Regions from separate parts of the Paenibacillus sp. FSL L8-0494 genome, predicted to be linked through region 1. Evidence: riboswitches for the same ligand, from Rfam matches in the RefSeq annotation. Region 1 holds a riboswitch; each other region holds the start of a gene.
The links. Region 1 has a riboswitch for thiamine pyrophosphate ahead of NYE35_RS02455 (ABC transporter substrate-binding protein). Riboswitches for the same ligand answer to the same signal wherever they lie in the genome.

Region 1 (4,232 bases):
GCCCATCGCAGCGACAGCTACCGGGAAGAAACATACTAGTGTAATCAGCACGATTTTGGGCAAAAGACCAAAGCCGAACCAGATAATGAGTAGGGGGCCGAGCGCGATGGAGGGAACATTTTGACTCAGAATAATGAGTGGATAAAAAGCCCGTCTAGCCCAAGGCAAGAGATGCAAAAGCAAAGCGACGATCAGACCTACCCCCGTACCGATGGGAAAACCAATTAAAGTGAGCCGCAGCGTAGCCATCGTATGAGCCCAAAGACCAGAAGCGTTACTGGTGGATTCACGGGCAATATCAGCAGGACTCGGCAGAATCCAGGATTCAATATGAAATACAGATACAGATAGCTGCCATACGGTTAAAAAGAAGACGACCGCCACAAGGGGCGGCCATATTAGCTTCCAGGTCGATCTCACGGCCGATATTTCTCCGTCAATTTATCCATGCTGATTCCGTTAGGATTATGAGCGATTTTGATCTGCGAAATTACGCTTGGACTGCCTGCTTCGATCAACGCCTCTTGCATCTGACGCACAACCTCCAGCAGCTCGCTAAGCTCACCTTCCATTGTGGTTTCCAGCGGATTCACCTGATGTTTAACACCGGATTTTTGAATGACCTCAATCGCTTTATCTACGTATGGGATGGAATCCTCATTGTTCGGAGTTTTTGGAATTACTTGAATGCTTAGTAGGGTGTTAGCCACAATAATCAATCCTCTCATTTTATATGGTAAGTTCAAAAAGCCAACTTTGATAACGAAGTAATTCAGGAAGCAAACTCGACGTCGAATCTTGAACGAACTTGGGAAGTCCGGTACTCACGTAGCACATCACTACGCTCCGTTCCTCCTTCCTCAAGTAACGTCCAACCTTCTTGGTTCTGAAAGCCGTCTTTTTGAACTCTTAAATTATAAGTTAAGTTCAAAAAGCCAACTTTGATAACAAAGTAACTCAGGAAGCAAACTCGACGTCGAATCTTGAACGAACTTGGGAAGTCCGGTACTCACGTAGCACATCACTACGCTCCGTTCCTCCTTCCTCAAGTAACGTCCAACCTTCTTGGTTCTGAAAGCCGTCTTTTTGAACTCTTAAATTATAAGTTAAGTTCAAAAAGCCAACTTTGATAACGAAGTAACTCAGGAAGCAAACTCGACATCGAATCTTGAACGAACTTGGGAAGTCCGGTACTCACGTAGCACATCACTACGCTCCGTTCCTCCTTCCTCAAGTAACGTCCAACCTTCTTGGTTCTGAAAGCCGACTTTTTGAACTCTTAAATTATAAGGTAAGTTCAAAAAGCCAACTTTGATAACGAAGTAACTCAGGAAGCAAACTCGACATCGAATCTTGAACGAACTTGGGAAGTCCGGTACTCACGTAGCACATCACTACGCTCCGTTCCTCCTTCCTCAAGTGACGTCCAACCTTCTTGGTTCTGAAGTCCGCTCTCTATTCCGCCGGTAAAAAATCATTACTGAATGCACTAGCAGCATCCAGCGGTTTATCCAGCAACTTCAGATCATACATCCAGTCGCCGTAATTTTGCCAGACCTCGGTTTTTTGCTCGCCCCAGCGGGCAGCATCGTCCTTGTATTTTGGGCTAAGCCATTTTTGGCTAGCTAGGACAAGGTCGGCGTCCAGGTCAGGAACGGCCTTCGATAACATACCGGCAGCCTCTTCCGGATGATCAATGGCATATTGATAACCTTTTGATGTGGCTTTCATGAAGGCCTTCACCAGCTCAGGATGATCTGCAATTTGCTTCTCACTCGTCGTCAGCACAGGCGTGTAATAATCGAGCTGTGGCGCATAATCCTTTAAGTACAGCATATCCAATGGCTCGCCACGCAACTCAGCCTCAACGCCAGTCCAAGCGTAGAAAATCCAGGCGAAATCAATGTCACGTTTGACGGCGGTAAAATAATCAGCTTCACCGATACTGATCAACTTCACCTTTTTCACATCGCCACCTTCAGGATCCATGATAGCCTTCATGGCTGCTTCTTCGGCCGGTGAGCCCCAGCCTCCGTAGGTTTTACCTTCGAAATCCTTTGGTGATTTAATATTGCGATCTACTGGAGCGGCGAATCCCGATGTATTATGCTGAATAATAGCTGCTATCGAGACAAGGGGGACGCCTTGTAGACGGGCTAGAGTTAATCCTTCTTGCGCGCTGATGCCAAATGCGGCTTCGCCAGAAGTAACCATAGTATCAGAACCCGCTGCGCCTGGTTGAACGATTTCGACGTCCAGACCTTCTTCAGCGTAGTAACCAAGATCCTTAGCTACGTATAGACCGGTATGATTCGTGTTCGGTGTCCAGTCGAGTGCGACTTTAACTTTGGTGAGCTCTTTTGGAGCATCCGTCCCAGCCGCTGCAGTTGGATCAGTAGCATTTGCTTTGTTTCCGGCTGTATTCCCATTGTTGCTGCCGCATCCGGCAATGGCAAGAATGAGTACACAGGTGAGGCACAACGTAAGTGCTTTTTTGAGGTGCATGTCTTCTTCTCTCCTTTAAGGTTACAAGAATCCCGTCTTCACAACATGAACCGTAAAGTGTAGTATGTACGTTTTTCTACATCTTTTAGTGATCTTACAAAAAAAGCGCCCCGAGTGATCGGGACGCTGGCTTGGCGCAAGGTTAGTCAAGGTCACAGGGACCAGAACCAATTGGCGATTCCTACGCTGGCATTATCCAGATCAGGTATAAGGGTCAGTATCTTGTGGGATACAATCTCAGCCGGCCAATTCCAGCACCCCTGGTTCTATGAAGTTAACGGGTATTTCTATGTGCAATATAAGTAAGCATAAGTTTTGTACCTATACTTAATGTCTTATATTTCTCGCATACGGTGTATTATAGACGGCTGTACTCGGAATGTCTAGTAGTGCACTCCTGAATTTTTCCAATCCAGTAGTTTCTTTTTTGCTAGTCTAGATCTTTATATTTCTTGCGGTGACGCCGTTTAAGCTCACTAACCAGCGCCCCTAGCGTGAGGACAACGCTGATCAGAATCCCGCTCATGATCACGAAGAGGGCAAGAAATTCAAAGGGGGAATATCCAATCATTTTACTCCATTGAATCTTTCCATCCAGATCGTCAATGACCTGATTCATGCCGTAAATCCCGCTTACTACCGTAAATACAGTGAGAATCATCAGCAGATTATCCCGTCGCTTGGACTGAAACTTATCCTGATACTGAAACAGGTCATTTAAGGTTTCTTTCACTTCCTCGAATAAAGCGTCGTTTCCGTATACTTTACGCAGCTGAAGAAATATCTCCCGGCCCTGCGACTGGGAAATCAACTCCAAGAAGTAGAACTTTGCCGAGAACTTATTGATGGAATAGATTAGATTGTCTATTTCCTCATAATCATGATTAATCCGAAGTCGGGAGTGCATATTGGCGAGCTTCAGCAGAACGATTTTGTGGAAAATATTGAGTAAAAATCCGTAATAATATTGCCCATACATCTGGTTGGCTAGACTTACAGCAATCTCCTGTTCAGCCCGGGTCATGCAGCAAAAGGTCTGCTCATTCATCATATAATACGTGTCTGGGCCCCAGCGATTATAGGAATGCTCATGACAATAGTTTGCAATATACGCTGGATCGCTTGCACTGGCATAGGGCTTTCCGTTCAGATCAATTCCATCAAGCTGTGAGGCGCGATAGCGTAGATTTACACTAATCTCATCAGAACCTTCTTCATTCTGAAAGCCGTAAAAAGCTTGCACCTGCATTCTTTCATCTACGAAAAAAGGAAGGGTCTCAAAATAAGCCCCATTGATATCCGATTGATCCAGATATGGCTCCAGTCCATCCACCAAATTTCGGAAGACAAAATCCTCTACCATCTCATAGGTCTGTTCCCCGCAATGAATATAAGTGTAGTCATCCTGTATGAAGGTTTTCTCTAGCGCACGGAAACGATCCGCGAATTCTAGGGCAATACTAAAGGGAATCGAATCCCCCTCCAGCTGGACACGTATCGTCACGAATCCAAGCTGAAAGGGACATATGAATATATCCGTCGAGAGAATTTTGAAAAATATAGATTGCTGCGGAATCTCCAGAATGCAGTCGAGATTATTTACTCTGGAAAAACGGCGAAACGAGTCGGCATCCTTCCTGCGCGGAAAAAGGACGTGTGCGGCAAACGGTAAATAGGTGCGCTCCATTCGTTCATGGGAAACACAGTAACCTTCTCCATAATAGGCA
Region 2 (4,232 bases), 2.4 Mb from region 1:
AGATCAATACCCTTTAACACTTGGAGTGCGCCGAAGGATTTATGCAAATTAATGATTTCAATCACAAGTATCTCTCCTTTAGGTCGCAGAGTAACGATCGAGTCGTTTCTCCAAGTAATTTTGCAGCGCCGACAGCACAGAACAGAACACTAAATAAAACAATCCTGCTTCGGAGTATACCAGCAGAGGCTCATAAGTGGTAGAGGCTACCTGCTGTGCGGTTCTAAACATCTCCGTATAGGTGATGATCGCTGCAAGCGAAGTATCTTTAACCAAGCTAATAAAGGAATTGGACAACGGCGGTACAGAAACGCGCGCAGCTTGTGGCAGAATTACGCGGCGCAGAGCCTGCCCACGAGTCATCCCGACTGAGAAGGCAGCTTCCCATTGGCCTTTATGTATCGACAGGATAGCAGCGCGTACGATTTCCGATGAATAAGCCCCTACGCTAAGGGTAAATCCAATGGTGGCGGCAATGAAGGGGTCGAGTACAATACCAACAGCCGGCAAACCATAAAATATAATAAATAGCTGCACTAACAATGGGGTTCCTCGAATAACCCACACATAAAAACGGGCGATTAGCTTCGGAATTACCCACGGTGAAAGACGTGCCAGCGCGGTTAGGATCGCCAAAATCAATCCAAGCACAAAGGAAAGTAGCGCCAACGGAATGGTAAAAGCCACCCCGGCTTTTAGCAGGGGTAGCAGTGTGTCTAAGAAAATTTGTATTTTGCGGTCATCCATTATTCAGACATCCTTTTTAGCTTCCAGGCTTAATTAGCCTTGCTAGCCTTGTATTATTTTGAAACGTCAGCTCCAAAGTATTTCTCGGAAATTTTCAAGTACGTTCCATCACTCTTCATCTCTGTAATCGCATCACTGACCGCTTTCACCAGCTCATCATTACCTTTCAGGAATACCGCGGCACTTTGTGATCCTTCAGGAATCTCATCAACCACTTTAATTTTTGCATCTGGTTTTTGTTTTTTCAGATCCAGATAAGACAAGCCATCATTCACAGTTGCATCAATACGTCCCGAAGTCAGCAGGTCCATCGCTTGATTGAAACCGTCCGTAGCTACGATTTCAGCACCGTTCTCACGAGCGATGTCGGATAAGTTACTTGTCAGGGATTGTCCGGCTTTTTTACCCTTAAGATCGGCAAAGGTCTTAATATCCTCATTGTCTTCGCTCACAATCAATACTGCTTTGGATACGATATAGGGTTCAGAGAAATCATATTTCACTTTGCGATCTTCGTTAATGGAAACTTCATTAAAGATTACATCAAACCGTTTCGCATCCATTCCAGCGAAAATACCATCCCACTGAGTTTCAAAAAATTCAGCTTTAACACCTAAACGCTTTGCTACTTCTTCAGCAATTTCCACGTCAAAACCAGTCAATTTCCCCGCAGTGTCATGATAAGTAAAAGGCGCATAAGTCCCTTCTGTACCTATCCGCAATTTGCCGCTGGCTTTCACAGCCTCCAAACTGTTTTGCGCTGAAGATGCTGCTCCACCATTCGTTCCAGCTGTAGGTTCAGCAGCCGTATTGGTATTCGAATTATTGCCGCAAGCCGCTACAAGGACCACGGTTAACGCCAATATAATAGTTAAACTCCATTTTTTCATTATTAAATCCCCTCTCTCTATCCGGTTTTTTTCCGGTAAATTGAATAGTACACTGCCATCACATGATCGTCAATACTTTTTTCCGATTATATACATCGGAATTATAATATTAACTAGATTCCTACCTATATCTTACCCAATCTTGGATTAATCCTTCACTTCTTTCTCTCTTTACTTCTCAGAAAGATATGGTATATTTATAAACAAATTAATATGGACCTGTTATTTCACTAGGGGAGTCGGCCGACTGAGACGGAGCTTCAAGCTCCGGACCCTTGGAACCTGATCTGGATCATACCAGCGGAGGGAAGTGGAGCAGAATTTTCATCAAGCATGTTAAGTGTTATTATGCAGAATGAACTTTTTGACCCATTCATTTCCTCTGGAAATGGATGGGTCTTTATTTGTTTAGGCGCTCCACAAAAATTTTAGGAGGTTAGATCATCACGACCATTTTATCTATTCAAGGCCTAACCTACTCTTTTCCGGAATCTGAGCACCCCCCTGTATTCGCAGATCTATCTATGGATATCAGGCAAGGGGAATTCGTCTCCGTAGTAGGTGCTAGCGGATGCGGGAAAAGTACATTTTTCAAAACGATTGCCGGTTTACTCGAACCTACTCACGGAAAAATAAAACTCTCTACGCACCCGTCAACCGCTAGTCGTTTAGGTCAGATCGCTTATATGCCTCAGCAGGATTTATTGCTGCCTTGGAGGACAGTGCTCGACAACTGCCTTTTGCCTTGGGAGATCAAGCCCAGATTCAATAAACAAGAAACGATCACTCAGATTCGGGAAATGTTGACCCGCTTCGGCTTAGCAGATGTAGAGAAGGCTTATCCCCATGAACTTTCGGGTGGAATGAAACAGCGAGTCGCATTTCTGCGCACCTTAGTGGCTGGAGGCGGAACTGGTCTGATGCTGCTGGATGAGCCCTTTGGCGCTCTCGATGCCATGACCAAACGCGAGATACACCGTTGGCTGTTGGAGTTATGGGGTGAATTGAATCAGACGATTATGCTCATCACTCATGATCTGGAAGAAGCACTATTGCTCAGTGACCGGATTTATTTATTATCTGGCGGTGCGCACAGCGAATTACAGGAGATCGTTGTGGATCTACCAAGGCCAAGACATTATAAGATGAACTATGAACCCCGGTTTATAGCACTGCGGGCAGAGCTGGAGCGGAGATTACATGCGACCTATACCTTTTAAAAAACATCTAGACAATTATGGTCCCTTCGTTCTTCTGGTACTGCTCATTCTTGTAATCTGGGAGTCAGCTGTTCGCCTTCACATGATTCCAGCCTTTATTCTCCCTGCACCTTCATCTATTGGCTTCGCATTGATCGAGCACAGGCAATTATTATTCGGACAGCATTTATTGGCAACGTTACAGGAGATACTGGTGGGTTTTGTCCTTTCTGTTATTTGTGGTGTATTGCTGGGCACTGGAATGTTCCTGTATCGCCCCATAGAAAAGGCCATCTATCCCTTTCTTATCATTAGCCAGACGATCCCATTAATTGCGCTATCCCCCATTTTTATTATGTGGTTCGGATATTCGCTGTGGAGCAAAGTGGCTGTGGTGTTTTTGACGGCTTTTTTTCCAGTCGTAGTGAGTACATATGATGGACTTCGTACAAGTGGCCAGACTTACAAGGACTTATTATTAACATTTGGTGCAAACCGCTGGCAGCTGCTTGTCAAAACCCAAATTCCACTGGCGTTGCCTGCTTTTTTCTCTGGCTTAAAGCTGTCCATTGTATACTGCGTCATCGGAGCTACTATCGGGGAATGGCTCGGCGGCAGTAAAGGACTCGGTTACTTCAGCCGCAGAATGGCCGGAAATATGCAGAGCGATGAAATGTTCGCGGCTGTATTTCTGCTGTCCGCGCTTGGTGTGGTGCTTTTTCTGGCGATAGCTTTACTCGAACAATTATTTTTAAAGAAAAGAGGATCAAACCAATGAATCATTTAAAATCCCCACAACGAGGACTTATTTCTGTATTTCTAGTATGCACACTTTTGCTCTTAAGCAGCTGCGGGAAGGCAGACAAGATAAATAACAACTCCCAAACCGATCCCTCCAATACCGAAAATAAGCAGTCACACAAGCTGACGATTATGCTTGATTGGTATCCCAATGCCGTTCATTCCTTTCTATACGCTGCGCAACAACAAGGTTTTTTCCAAGAGGAAGGTTTGGATGTCGAGATCAAAATGCCTGCGGACAGCAATGATTCCCTAAAGCTTGTTGCAGCGAATCAAATTGATCTAGCGCTCAGTTATCAGCCTCAGGTACTTATGGCACGCGGCGAGAAAATCCCTGTACGTTCGATTGCAGCAATCGTGCGGCATCCACTGAATCATCTGATGGTTCCTCAGGCTGGCAGTATTCATAGTCCAAAAGAGCTCGCGGGAAAACAAATCGGCTATTCCTCCATTCCGCTCTATGAAGCGATGATTCGGACAATGATCCAGAGTGATGGAGGCGATCCTTCATCCGCCAAGCTGATTGACGTAGGTTTTGACCTCATCCCTGCGATCTCTACTGGACAAGTAGACGCAATAATGGGCGGGTTCATCA
Region 3 (4,232 bases), 5.6 Mb from region 1:
ATCAAAATCTAGAATTGCAGACAATTGGCTATCTTGAAATAAAAGATTATCAACCCATAAATCACGATGTGCCCATCCAGCTTCAAGTCCTTCGAATATTTCCGGATCTATTTCTTCAGTCGCTCTTAGTTGTATCTCTAGGTCAGTGATAAGTGAGGTTTTACCCATTTCCTTTGATTGTTGTAGGAGTACATTCCAATGTTCTAAACGTTCCTCAGGGCTTTGTGGAATAAATTGTGGGGTTCTTTTCAAACTAATGGTCCCATCATTTAATAAACGATGCATTTTACCTGTGGCACGACCCAAATCAAACATTTGATGGATATTAATCTTACCCGGCTCTATGACACGGCCTTCACAATATTCCATTGCCATAAACGTTTCTCCCTGATCTGATTCCAGTAAAACATTATTGTTATAAGCCAACAATCCGGGACATGGGAGCCCCTGTAGATACAATCTTTTCTGTTGAGAAAAGGCAAAGTTCAGCTCTTCTGGGTTATACAATTTATATCTTTTTTTGTTGTATTGTTTAAGTAGAAATTGCCCTGAATCCGTTGTGATTTTCCATTTAAGATTTAACCAGCCACGTTTTATTGGGGTAGCATGAAGGACTTTCAATCCAAAAAAATGATAGAAACTATTACTTAAATCCTCTAAAATGGCTTCCTCTGAACGAATCGCTTCCATTTCATCAACTCCTATCTATTCAAAGTATAAAAGAAGAAGCCGCCAATGACGACTTCTTTTAGATATTTCTTTTTAGCAGAAAAAGTTATCTATAAATGAGGCTCCCGCCTTGGAGAAACTCTTCTGCCTTCTCTTGCATTCCTGATTCAATTCTCGTCGAATTACGGATATTATGAGAGATCTTCATACTGCAAAATTTCGGCCCGCACATGGAACAGAAATGAGCTGTTTTAGCGCCTTCCGCAGGCAATGTCTCATCATGATATTCGAGCGCTCGCTCAGGATCTAACGATAAATGAAATTGATCACGCCAACGAAATTCAAAACGGGCTTTCGAAAGAGCGTTATCCCGGTCTTGTGCTCCTTTATGCCCTTTCGCCAAATCTGCGGCATGTGCCGCTATTTTATAAGTAATGACCCCTACACGTACATCTTCCTTATTAGGCAGGCCAAGATGCTCCTTCGGAGTTACGTAACATAACATTGCTGTACCGAACCAACCAATCATCGCTGCACCTATAGCAGAGGTAATATGATCATACCCCGGCGCAATATCTGTAGTCAGTGGACCTAACGTATAAAAAGGGGCTTCGTTGCAAGTTTCAAGTTGCTTATCCATATTCTCTTTAATCAAGTGCATCGGCACATGTCCTGGACCCTCTACCATCACCTGTACATCATGACTCCAAGCCATAGCTGTTAATTCACCTAACGTCTCTAACTCGGCAAATTGTGCTTCATCATTCGCATCAGCAATCGAACCCGGACGTAATCCATCGCCTAGGGAAAAAGAAACATCGTACAGCTTCATGATTTCACATATCTCTTCAAAATGTGTATATAAAAAGTTCTCTTGATGATGCGCAAGACACCATGCCGCCATAATGGAGCCACCTCTTGAAACAATACCTGTCATACGTTGTGCCGTCAACGGGATATAACGAAGCAGAACTCCCGCATGAATGGTAAAATAGTCCACCCCTTGCTCCGCTTGCTCAATGAGCGTATCACGGTATACTTCCCACGTTAAATCTTCCGCTTTCCCATTCACTTTTTCCAAAGCTTGATAAATAGGCACCGTTCCAATAGGAACAGGAGAATTACGGATGATCCACTCGCGTGTCGTATGGATGTTTTTACCTGTGGAGAGATCCATTATATTGTCTGCACCCCAGCGGGTAGCCCATCTCATTTTCTCCACCTCTTCCTCTATGGATGAGGATACTGCGGAGTTTCCAATATTGGCATTGATCTTTACCAAAAAATTACGCCCAATAATCATTGGTTCACTCTCTGGATGATTGATATTCGCTGGAATGATGGCGCGGCCGCGGGCTACTTCATCTCTTACAAATTCCGGTGTCACATTCTCACGAATCGCAACGTATTCCATTTCCGAAGTAATAATCCCTTTGCGTGCATAATGCATTTGAGAGACATTACGCCCCTTTTTCGCTCGCAAAGGTTTTCTATGGAGCGCTGGAAACACTTCCGCCACAGCTTTTCCCGTTGCATTCCCGTTATCTTCAGGCTTCACGGTTCTTCCTTCGTACGCTTCCACATCCCCTCGTTCCTCAATCCAGCTTAGACGATTGGGCTCTAACCCCTGACGAATATCAGTATGAATATTAGCATCCGTGTAAGCCCCACTTGTGTCATAGACATGAATTGGGGCATTCTCCTCTTCGCCGTCTATGCCCGCAGTTGGACTAAGTGAGATCTCCCGCATAGGGACCTGAATATCAGACCGTGAACCCTTTACATAGACTTTTTGACTTGCTGGAAAAGCTGATAGATTGATTGGATCGTTGTTCAATTCGCTTGTCATCTCAATTCCTCCTATAAGGTGATTTGATCAAGCGGAGACGGTCTACTCCCCACACATAGAAAAGGCCACATCTGTATAAGATGCGGCCTTAGAGTAGACAAATAGAAATAGAGCTCCATTTCCTCCGCTGGCATTATCCAGATCAGGTTTGACGGTCGATAGTTATAACTATCCTCTCAGCCTGGTCCCACCAAGCTCCCGTGACTATAATTGCTACTTCAAAGTATAACCGAAAAGAGAGAATTATCCAAATCTACTCAAATGTGAGATCAATGTGTACGTTAGTATAACACCAATACCCCAAATCCTTCCAGAAGCACCTCGCCCGACAATGTTGTGCCGCTCAGTAAATCTGTTTTGGTCTCATGAAGATGGATCGTGACAGGAGTCTCACTATAATTAAGCAAAAAAGCATAACTGGAAGAAGCTCCGGTACGGACTTGCAGCTCTACCTCTTCTGGGAGCTCCAGCCAATTTGCTGGCGATTGTAGATCAATTAATTTTATGATCTCAGCCGCTGCCTGTTCGTTAAATACGGCTCCGTAATACCAAACCTCACCCTTGCCGCGACGATTTCTAGTTACCGCCGGTTTTCCCGCATAATAATCAGAGGCGTAAACCGCCATCACTTCAACCGAAGCTTCCTCTATTTTGAGAATATCATTAAAGTCATCTGCTCCTGTAACGACTTCGGTCGCGCCCGACCAGCTAATTGTTGTTGGCTGACGACTGCCCTTAACCATTGTGAATTCTTCAACTGTGATCCCGCATAGATCCTTAGCAGTACCTGGGAAAGGACGCATATAACATTGACCGCGCTCATCCTTATAGCCAGTTCTACAGCCGAAGATCAGTTTGCCGCCTTGTTGAACATATTCATCCAGCAGAGACGCTGTCTCATCTGTCATAATCGCTGGGTGAGGATAGATAAGCACGTCGTACCTTGCAAGCTCCTCCAGCGTTGTTTTTTTGCGCAGATAGAGCACGTCATTCGGGATATGCTTCCGCTGAAGAGCCTTGTACCACTCCTTATTGCTCTTCCACATAAACGGGCCATGCCAAACATCGTATTCTCCATCCCACTCATTGTCATAATCACGAACAATAGCAACGTTAGCCTGATTATGAGTACCGATAAACGCTTGACCTGCTGCTGCCAGCTCCTGACCGATCTGCCCCGCTTCCCGCACTCTCCGGTTAGGCTGATTATGATAGTCATTGATTCCATGCCAATAAATTTCATTGCCCATCGTAGCTGTCCGCCAGCGGAAATATAACACCATATCTGCCCCATGAGCGATCGACTGATAAGTCCATAACCGCATCTGCCCGGGCTTTGGAGAAGGCATATCCATCCGGTTCACCCAGCCACCCGGGCCTGACTGCTGCTCCATAATGCAGAAATTCGGGGATATCGAACGAACAACAGATAATGACAGTCCCCAGCCTCTATCATTCAGCGGATTCCGCTCATTCGGGTCATAAAAAATAGTAGAGAACTGAGGATAGGAATCATAGCTGAAGAAATCCAGCAGTTCATCCGTCATTTCATGGCTATCGAGATGACCGAACAGACCGTTCGTGGTTACCCATTGCTTAGGGGCAAGTTTACGAATGATATCCGCTTGGTTTTTGGCAAAAGAAATTGTATTGTCCGAAATAAACCGTTTTTCATCCAATGCCTGATGAGGATTGGGTTGCTTCGGTACTGGAG
Region 4 (4,232 bases), 1.7 Mb from region 1:
GACACAATGATGAGAGTGCAGATGAGTTCAGACGTTACGGCAGAGGTTCGACTGAGGCAATGTATGAAAACTACCTTAAAGAAGTTTATCTCCCTGCGATCCAAGCCCGGGGCATGATACCAGTACTGGTAACGCCAATGTCCAGAATTAAAGGGAATGCAAGTCCGGGATATATCTATGAGAATTCTTTTAAATCAAGAAAGTTTGTAGATATTCTTAAACGGGTTGCAGATGAATCTGGAGTTACACTTATTGACCTTAACTCGGAAAGTCTGAAATATTATAACGAGATCGGAGTAGAAGCGATAACAGCCCTCTTCATGTCAATTGAAGCCGGAGAAACTCCAGGCAAAACAAATGACGGAAGTTACGCTAACGGGCATCCTTCAAAGAAAATCGATGGGACTCATTTTAAAGAAGCGCTCGCCAAACAATTTTCGCGGATGATTGTTACGGAGCTTGTAGAGAAAGGTGCTACTGGCGATTCTACTGCTGCCTCCATTACTGCTTATCTTAAAGGGAACGTTAAGCATGCGGCACTAACAGGCAACTGGGATAAGGTTTTTCCGGAAATAACTAATGATACGACGACCGGGGAAGCTGCTTATTACCGCAATCAAATTGAAAAATTAATCCAGCTGGGAGTAATGGGCAAAGACCGTCAAGGGAATTTTAAGCCAGATACGGAGATGACAGTTGCTGAATTCACACGCAGTATTTCTAAGTTAATGAAAGTGGAAAGATCAGATCTTGCCTATTATCCGAAAGGTAAGCTGTCACGTGAAACGATGGGTGCTATTCTCTATGATGTTTACCAAGTAAAGTTTGCTAATAAACCTAAGTACATGACTGATTATAACGGCACAGCAGTAGTGCTAGGAGATCCTGGTTATGATTTCAATCTGGATCCAGGAGCTAGAGGAGCGATGTACTATCCACTTGTATCCTGGCAGCAGCTGGTTGATACGGCGGACATTTCTCCTTTTTTAATTTCAAAAGTGAAAAGTGCTTATGAATTAGGGCTTATTAGATCTGAAGTGGGGATTGCTAGAGGCCAAATGGTCAATGGGACAGAACTAGAACCTAAAGCCATAGTGACCCGGGAGAAAGCAGCTAAAGCTCTTTATTTTATGTGGGTACTGGAACATGAAGTGAATGCAGAAAATCATGTTTCTTCTTTGAAATAGTTAGGGTGAACAATTCAAGGCACAGCAGCGGTGCTGTGCCTTTTTGTATGCAGTGAAGTCCTCTCCACTTACAGCAGTTTACATCCACGGTTGTTTATTTCTACTTGCATTGTGGTAAGTAAGATTCGTAAAGCGATTTAAGAAAATGACAAACCCAGCGTATAAACATGCATTGTTGTGCCATCCTAAGATGATCAGTTAACTATCAATTTGCTTAACGAGAGGAGATAGGGAAGATGTCAGGCAATAATAAACAAGCTACAAAAACCTTACCCCCACAGGAGCAGCATCATCAGCCAGGGATTGAGAGTGAAATGACGCCGCTGCCCAAATACGAGCCGGCAAATTATAAAGCAGCAGGTAAACTGCAAGACAAGGCGGCGTTGATTACCGGTGGAGACAGCGGAATTGGGCGTGCAGTTGCTGTGCTTTTTGCTAAAGAAGGTGCTGATGTGGTCATTTCATATCTTAATGAACACTCAGATGCAGAGGAAACTAAACGTCAGGTCGAGCAGGAAGGCCGCAAATGTATCCTAATTCCAGGTGATATCGGTGACGAGAAATTCTGTAAGGATCTTATTAAACAGACGGTAGAGGGCTTAGGAAAGCTTGATATTCTCATCAATAACGCGGCGGAGCAACATCCGCAAGCTAAGATCGAGGATATTACTTCCGAGCAGCTAGAGCGTACTTTCCGTACGAATATATTTGCGATGTTCTATTTAACAAAAGCAGCTATGCCTCATTTAAAAGCAGGATCTACAATTATAAATACAACTTCAATTACCGCTTATCGCGGAAGCCCGCAGCTGCTGGACTATTCATCAACTAAAGGAGCTATCCTGAGTTTCACACGATCTTTGTCCACGAATCTGGCGGAGAAGGGCATACGGGTAAACGGTGTAGCACCAGGTCCAATCTGGACACCGCTAATTCCCTCTACCTTTGATGCGAAGCAGGTTAGCGAGTTTGGAGGCACGCAGCCTATGAAACGGCCTGGACAACCAGAGGAGCTGGCGCCAGCCTATGTATATCTAGCCTCTGACGATTCCAGTTATGTGACTGGACAGGTTATTCATGTAAATGGTGGCGAGATAGTAAACGGTTAGATTAGTACAGCTAATGTGAATAAATGGGTGTATTTCAATAAAAAAATATGTTACTATAAACCACGTTAGTATTTCAAAATTGTATATTTATGTCACTAGGGGTGCCGATTGGCTGAGACGGAATGGATTTCCGGACCCTTTGAACCTGATCTGGTTAAGACCAGCGTAGGGAAGTGGAGAACGAATTTCTGTTGTCGGGCTATTTGTAGTACCGTCTATATACAGATTCTGACTGCCTTCCTTACGGGGGCAGTTTTTTTGTTTTTTACTGGCCTACAGGGAAGTGAGAGAGAGGAGATCGCGAGTGGTACAAGCTGAGATCCATCTAATATCAGACGGCAAGCAGCTGTTGAGACAATTTGTTGAACTGGCTGTCACGGTGCAGACATGGGTCGATTATATTCACTTAAGAGAGAAGCAATGTCCAGCACGCGAACTGCTCTCTGCGGCACAGGAGCTGTTGGCTGCCGGTATACCCGCTACCAAACTGATAATCAATGACCGGATCGATGTAGCATTGGCAGCTGGTGCCGCGGGTGTTCAGTTGGCTGGGCACAGTCTGAGCCCGCTTACAGCCCGGCGAATTGCACCTCAGCTTTGGCTGGGGAGATCGGTTCATTCTCCGGAAGAAGCGGCGAATGCTTCAGAGCAGGGAGCTGATTATTGCTTGTTTGGCCATGTATTTCCCTCGGCGAGCAAGCTAGGGCTGCCCGCACGTGGGTTAGAGCTGCTTGCAGAAACGGTGAAGACTAGCTCTATTCCTGTAATTGCGATTGGCGGAATTGGTCCCGCTAATGCGGCGCAGATCATTAGGCAAGGCGCGGCAGGAATTGCTGTGATGTCCGGAATTTGCGGAGCGGATGATCCTTATGAGGCCGCCAAAGCTATTCATAAGGCGGTTCATTCATAGCCGGGAGGTAAAAGCATAGGCGAAGGGGGTGATTCAGAATGAGACTGTTGATTAACGGGAAATCCGCAGAGTGTTCTGGTGGTATTCAAACTATAGCTGATTTGATCAGTCTTCCTGAGTGGTCGGGTCGTCTGATGATCATTGAGCTGAATGGAGAAATTGTCAGTAAGGAGAATTATGAAAGTACTGCTCTGAGCGAGGATGATCGTTTGGAACTGGTGCACTTTGTTGGTGGGGGTTGAGATGGAGCGGTATAGAATTTTGAGAAATTTATAAGAACCAAAGGGAGGTAATTTCATGCATGACCCGTTACATATTGGAGGCATCGAATTAACTAGTAGATTATTTATCGGAACCGGAAAATATAGCCGGAATGCTCTGATCCCCGAAGTGATCGCAAGCTCTGGTTCTCAGGTGATTACTGTAGCGCTTCGCCGAGTGGACCCGGAAGGTGGAGCAGAAAATATCATGAACCACATTCCCGGCCACATGACTCTTCTGCCTAATACCTCAGGAGCGCGTACAGCGGAAGAGGCAGTCCGTATTGCGAGATTAGCAAGAGCTGCGGGACTGGGGAACTGGGTGAAGATCGAAGTGATCAATGATCAGAAATACCTGCTTCCAGATAATCTGGAGACCATACGAGCTACAGAGATTCTAGCGGCGGAGGGTTTTGTAGTACTGCCATATATGAGTCCGGACCTTTCGGCTGCTTTACGTCTGAGAGATGCCGGTGCTGCTGCTGTGATGCCGCTTGGTGCGCCGATCGGGACGAATCGCGGCCTGCGCACCAAGGAGCTTGTGCGTATTCTTATTGAAGAAGTGAATTTGCCGATTATTGTAGATGCCGGAATTGGCAAGCCCTCGGAAGCGGCGGAAGCAATGGAGATGGGGGCCGCTGCTGTTCTGCTTAATACGGCTATCGCAACGGCACGTAATCCGCTCGTCATGGCGGAAGCGTTCCGCGAGGCGATATCCGCTGGCCGCAAAGCTTATTTGGCAGGACTCGGTCCTGTAGAAGAAGTT

Region 2: another riboswitch for thiamine pyrophosphate. It lies ahead of NYE35_RS13175 (ABC transporter ATP-binding protein); the one in region 1 lies ahead of NYE35_RS02455 (ABC transporter substrate-binding protein).
Region 3: another riboswitch for thiamine pyrophosphate. It lies ahead of thiC (phosphomethylpyrimidine synthase ThiC); the one in region 1 lies ahead of NYE35_RS02455 (ABC transporter substrate-binding protein).
Region 4: another riboswitch for thiamine pyrophosphate. It lies ahead of NYE35_RS09850 (thiamine phosphate synthase); the one in region 1 lies ahead of NYE35_RS02455 (ABC transporter substrate-binding protein).

What each region holds. Positions count from the first base shown of each region.
Region 1 covers NZ_JBBOPQ010000001.1:522,172-526,403, forward strand. The annotation lists gene NYE35_RS02445 (ABC transporter permease) at 1-420, opposite strand, end outside; gene NYE35_RS02450 (thiamine-binding protein) at 417-710, opposite strand; gene NYE35_RS02455 (ABC transporter substrate-binding protein) at 1,456-2,505, opposite strand; TPP riboswitch at 2,667-2,777, opposite strand; gene NYE35_RS02460 (hypothetical protein) at 2,936-4,232, opposite strand, start outside.
Region 2 covers NZ_JBBOPQ010000001.1:2,939,685-2,943,916, reverse strand. The annotation lists gene NYE35_RS13190 (amino acid ABC transporter ATP-binding protein) at 1-65, opposite strand, end outside; gene NYE35_RS13185 (amino acid ABC transporter permease) at 79-747, opposite strand; gene NYE35_RS13180 (amino acid ABC transporter substrate-binding protein) at 801-1,637, opposite strand; TPP riboswitch at 1,860-1,963, shown strand; gene NYE35_RS13175 (ABC transporter ATP-binding protein) at 2,162-2,857, shown strand; gene NYE35_RS13170 (ABC transporter permease) at 2,838-3,614, shown strand; gene NYE35_RS13165 (ABC transporter substrate-binding protein) at 3,611-4,232, shown strand, end outside.
Region 3 covers NZ_JBBOPQ010000001.1:6,150,039-6,154,270, forward strand. The annotation lists gene NYE35_RS27700 (phosphotransferase) at 1-690, opposite strand, end outside; gene thiC (phosphomethylpyrimidine synthase ThiC) at 776-2,518, opposite strand; TPP riboswitch at 2,621-2,730, opposite strand; gene NYE35_RS27710 (beta-galactosidase) at 2,800-4,232, opposite strand, start outside.
Region 4 covers NZ_JBBOPQ010000001.1:2,213,242-2,217,473, forward strand. The annotation lists gene NYE35_RS09840 (GDSL-type esterase/lipase family protein) at 1-1,187, shown strand, start outside; gene NYE35_RS09845 (SDR family oxidoreductase) at 1,424-2,296, shown strand; TPP riboswitch at 2,384-2,485, shown strand; gene NYE35_RS09850 (thiamine phosphate synthase) at 2,601-3,206, shown strand; gene thiS (sulfur carrier protein ThiS) at 3,245-3,448, shown strand; gene NYE35_RS09860 (thiazole synthase) at 3,504-4,232, shown strand, end outside.